2 regions of the Paenarthrobacter sp. CC6 genome follow, and region 1 is predicted to be linked to the other one. Evidence: predicted binding sites of a transcription regulator. Region 1 holds the regulator's gene; the other holds the start of a gene.

Region 1 (2,391 bases):
TGCGTCCCTGGCCGTTGCATTCGTTGCAGGGATCCTTGATGACGGTGCCGAAGCCTTCACAGGAACCACAGGGGGCGGTGGTCATGACCTGCCCCAGGATGGAGCGGACGGCGCGCTGAACCTGGCCGCTGCCACCACAGATGTCGCAGCGTTCAGGGTGGGTTCCCGGGCGGCAGCAGCTGCCGTCGCAGGTGGGGCAGACCACGGCTGTGTCCACTTCAAGCTTCTTGTTGACGCCGAACACGGCATCCTTGAGGTCGATCCGAACGCTGATAAGGGCGTCCTGGCCACGTCGTACGCGGGAGGCGGGCCCTCCGTGTCCACCGCCGCCGCCAAAGAACGTGTCGAAGATGTCCTGGAAGGCGAAGCCCTGGCCGGCGTAGCCGCCGCCGAAGCCGTTATCAGTGCCGTTCTCGTTGCCCGTGGCATCGTAGACGCGGCGCTTCTGGGGATCTGACAACACTTCGTAAGCGTGCGTCACGGCCTTGAACTGCTCCGCGACATCTTCACCCGGGTTTACGTCCGGGTGAAGTTTCCGCGCCAACTTGCGGTACGCCTTTTTGATCTCTTCCCCGGTGGCTTCCGGCGAGACTCCCAAAACGTCATAGTGGCTGCTCAAAGTCGGTATCTCTTCCTGGTTGTACTGCGGATGTTTTCCCGGGCCGGTGTTCAGCCGCCGAGAATGCGGGAAAGGTAACGGGCCACGGCACGAACTGCTGCCATGGTGGTGGGATAGTCCATGCGGGTCGGTCCAAGGATTCCCACCTTGGCGCCGGAACCGTAGCCGGTGGCCACTACAGAGGCCTCGGCCAGGCCGTCGTACGGATTCTCCCGGCCAATGCTGACTGTCACGCCCCGGGGATCGTCTCCCATGTCCGACAACAACCGGAGCATGACAACTTGTTCCTCAAGGGCCTCAAGCACGGGACCGATGCTTAGCGGGAAGTCAACGTTGGAACGTGCGAGGTTGGCCGTACCGGCCATCAGAATGCGTTCCTCACGGCTGGTGTCGCTCAGGGACTCCAAGCCATTGGCCAGCCTTTGGGCGAGGGCACGAAGATCCGGCGGGCAAAGGGCCACCACCGACGGTAACACCTGCGGCAGGAGTGCCAGCTGGGTGCCGGCGATGCTGCCGAGGAATCGTGACCTCAACAACATCAAAGCCTCGTTCCCCACGTCCGAACCGGCGTCGATGACTTTTTGCACGACGCTCCCGGTGTCCGCAATGAGGACCACCAGCACCTGTTTGGGGGCCAGCAGAACGAACTCCGCGTGGCGGACCAATGCGCGGTGCGAGTGGGGATACTGCACGACGGCGACCTGGTTGGTCAGCTGGGAAAGGAGCCGTACTGTGCGCTCAAGAATGTCATCGACGTCGTCGGGTCCTTCAAGCAGCGAATGAATTGCCCGACGCTCGGCGGCGGACAACGGCTTGACCTGGGAGATGCGGTCAACGAACAGGCGATAGCCCTTGTCAGTGGGGATTCGGCCGGCACTGGTATGCGGGGCGGCAATGAGACCTTCTTCTTCCAGGACAGCCATGTCATTGCGGATGGTGGCACTGGAAACACCCAGGTGATGACGCTCAACGAGGGCTTTCGATCCCACCGGCTCCCGGGAATGCACGTAATCCTCAACGATGGCACGCAGCACTTCCAATTTGCGTGGCTCACTCATTGCTACACCTCCTGACGACTGCCATGGTCCATGGGACCGGTCCCCGCGGGACCTCCAATGGATCACCGCACACTTAGCACTCAACATGCCCAAGTGCTAACAAGTCTAGTATGAGCCACCACGTTGTTAGCATTGAAACCGTCCGAGGACTGCATCCAGGGCGGCGTCCCGATACCGGCTGACGGCAACCCGCCCCTGTCCCCTTTCACATCACCACAGAGGTAGGAATTCCTTGGCTTTCGACAATTGGGGCCCGCAGGACCTGACCGCTCCAGCCAAACGCCAGCTCCCTGAGGTGCCGGTGCAACGCGGCATGGTCCTCGAAGACGTCCAGTCAGGATGGGTGGGCGAAGTCACCCGGGTGGAAAAGACCGGTGGCATGCACATCGTGTCGCTCGAGGACAGGCGCGGTAAAACGAAGTCGTTCCAACTCGGGTACGGATTCCTTCTCGAAGGACAAGCGATCAGGTTGATGCCTCCGGCCCCTCGCCGGCCCGCTTCAGCGGTTCAGGCGAATCGCACGGCCTCGGGTTCGGTAAAGGTCCAGGGGCAACGGGCGCAGGTCGCGAAGGCCAGCCGCATCTGGGTGGAGGGCAAGCACGACGCTGAACTCGTGGAGAAAGTCTGGGGTGACGACCTCCGTGTTGAAGGAATTGTGGTGGAACCGCTCCACGGCGTGGACGACCTCAAGTCCGCCATTGCCGACTTCCGACC
Region 2 (2,391 bases), on a different contig from region 1:
CAGGACTTCGAAGACGGCCGGGTGCAGCACGTAGCGGCCAATCACGGCGAGGTTTGACGGCGCCTCTTCCGGCGACGGCTTTTCCACCAACTGCTTGATACGGACGTAACCGTCCTCGCCGATGTCCTCGACGTCGGCGCAACCGTAAGCGCTGATCTTGGAAGGCTCGACCTCGATCAGGGCTACCACGGAACCGCCGGTCTTCTGCTGGACCGCAATCATTTCGCTCAGGAGGTCGTCGCGGGCGTCGATGAGGTCATCGCCCAGCAGGACGGCAAAAGGCTCGTAGCCGACGTGCTGCTTTGCACGAAGGACTGCGTGGCCGAGGCCGTTCGGGTCGCCTTGGCGGACATAGTGGATGTCGCCCAGGTTGGTAGCCGACTGAATCGCTTCCAGCTTGGCGGTGTCGCCCTTCTCAGCCAGGGTCGCTTCAAGCGCCGGAACACGGTCAAAGTGGTCTTCCAGGGCGCGCTTGCTGCGTCCTGTGATCATGAGGACGTCGTGCAGGCCAACCTTCACCGCTTCTTCGACGACGTACTGGATGGCGGGCTTATCGACCACAGGCAGCATTTCCTTCGGCATCGCCTTGGTGGCGGGAAGGAACCGGGTACCAAGACCCGCTGCGGGGATGACGGCCTTACGGACAGCGTTGTTATCGAGAGTCACCGGACTAATGTAACGGAAGGAAGAGAGCATCAGGTAAACCCCCCGCCGCGCGGGCCGCACATTTTATTGCCGGAAACACACAAGGAAACACTTTAACCGGACCCGACGAACCCCCAGGATTGGATACAGATGGCGTCGAAAGAAGACATCCGCCGCAACCGGCGGCTGTACAGGAGGGCCCTGACACCAGGGCAAATCGCTGATGCGGGCGAAGCGATAGCCCGGCACGGTTCCTCGTGGGCCAGCTCCGTCACGTCCGGAACACCGTCGTCGTTCGCGGTGTACGTGGGAGTCGCCTTCGAGCCACCCACCATGCCACTCCTTGAAGCCCTCCACGAAGCGGGCCATGAAGTCCTGCTCCCCGTCTGCGAACCGGAACGGCAACTGAGTTGGGTGTATTGGACGCCGTCCACGGTCTTCACAAGGTCCGCCTACGCTCCCATCGACGAACCCACCGGTGAGCGCCTGGACAGTTCAGTCGTCGCTTCGACGGCCGGAATCTTCATGCCGGCCACCGCAGTGGACCGGGACGGAAACAGGATTGGCCAAGGCGGCGGTTATTACGACCGGCTCCTGCAGGGCCTGGACGCGTCCGGCCGGCGGCCGCCCACCATCGCGGTGGTGTACGACGACGATCTGTTGCCTTCAGGCTCCATACCCGCCGAGGCCTTCGATCGCCCCGTGCGGGAAGTGCTGACACCTTCGGGCATTGTGGTTCTCGACAACGCAGCGGAGCCCGTCTGACTCCCGGTCATTTCCGGCGGGTTCCGGTTGGTGAGCTCCGGCACAAGTGCTGGCACACCGCAGGGGGACGGATGATAGAATTGGCACTCAGGCCCTGGGACTGCTAATGCGGAAGTTATTCGGCACGGCGGAGCAGGACCTGAACTTTGTCCTAAAGGAGGAACTCAGTGCCCACATACGCATACGCCTGCAAAGACTGTGACCATGCCTTCGACATCGTCCAGTCCTTCTCAGACAGCTCCCTGACAGAGTGCCCTGAATGCAAAGGCACGCTGCGCAAGAAGTTCAACAGCGTGGGCGTCGTCTTCAAGGGCTCTGGTTTCTACCGCACTGACTCCCGTGACGCCAAGGGCAGCACAGTATCCGCTGCGCCCACGTCACCGGCTGCACCCGCAGCTGCGGCCACGCCCGCTCCCGCACCGGCCGCCGCGGCGAGCTAGCTCCGGAACTTTTCCACATAGGCAACCCGGCCCCTGTTAGGCGGCCGGGGCTGCTGACTACCGTGGCGGCATGTCACACTCCGCCCGTAGCGCCTTCCTTGCCCATGCCGAGCGTTCAGCTGGAACAGCTGGACATGAACGGTTGCCGTACCACCCCTCGCCCTCCCCCAGGCGCTTTCCACGGGGGTTCGGCCGTGCGCGGCGCAACGGACCTCCAAAGCGAAAGCCCACACTCAGGGCGTGGCTTTCCCGCAACCGGCGGCTTTGCGTCGCGCTGCTTCTATGCCTTGCTGCCGGTCTGGCGGTACAGCAGCTGACTCCTGTGTCGGCCGCCCGGGTCAGCGTCCTGGTCGCAGCCCGTGATCTACCGGCCGGCGCGAGCCTGAAGGAGTCAGATTTCACCAGGGTCGATGTCGCAGCCGAACTGGCCATCTCCGCAAGGGTGGATGATGTCGCGACCCTGGTTGGGCGCCAGCTGGCCTCGCCTTTGGGCAAGGGACAAACACCCACGGACTCAAGCCTCCTGGGCCCTGGCTTGCTC

What was found. The regulator HrcA, encoded in region 1, represses chaperone genes, less so after heat shock. The targets are predictions, from matches to a motif close to TTNGCACTCGNNNNNNNCGAGTGCNAA.
Region 2: a site for HrcA is predicted at 1,491-1,517, ahead of PV760_RS00290 (FmdB family zinc ribbon protein). Genes of this name have one in related genera too.

Annotation. Positions count from the first base shown of each region.
Region 1 covers NZ_JARDAN010000006.1:228,262-230,652, forward strand. The annotation lists gene dnaJ (molecular chaperone DnaJ) at 1-619, opposite strand, end outside; gene hrcA (heat-inducible transcriptional repressor HrcA) at 670-1,677, opposite strand; gene PV760_RS05875 (DUF3097 domain-containing protein) at 1,910-2,391, shown strand, end outside.
Region 2 covers NZ_JARDAN010000001.1:57,162-59,552, forward strand. The annotation lists gene galU (UTP--glucose-1-phosphate uridylyltransferase GalU) at 1-696, opposite strand, end outside; gene PV760_RS00285 (5-formyltetrahydrofolate cyclo-ligase) at 796-1,410, shown strand; gene PV760_RS00290 (FmdB family zinc ribbon protein) at 1,578-1,850, shown strand; gene PV760_RS00295 (RcpC/CpaB family pilus assembly protein) at 2,173-2,391, shown strand, end outside.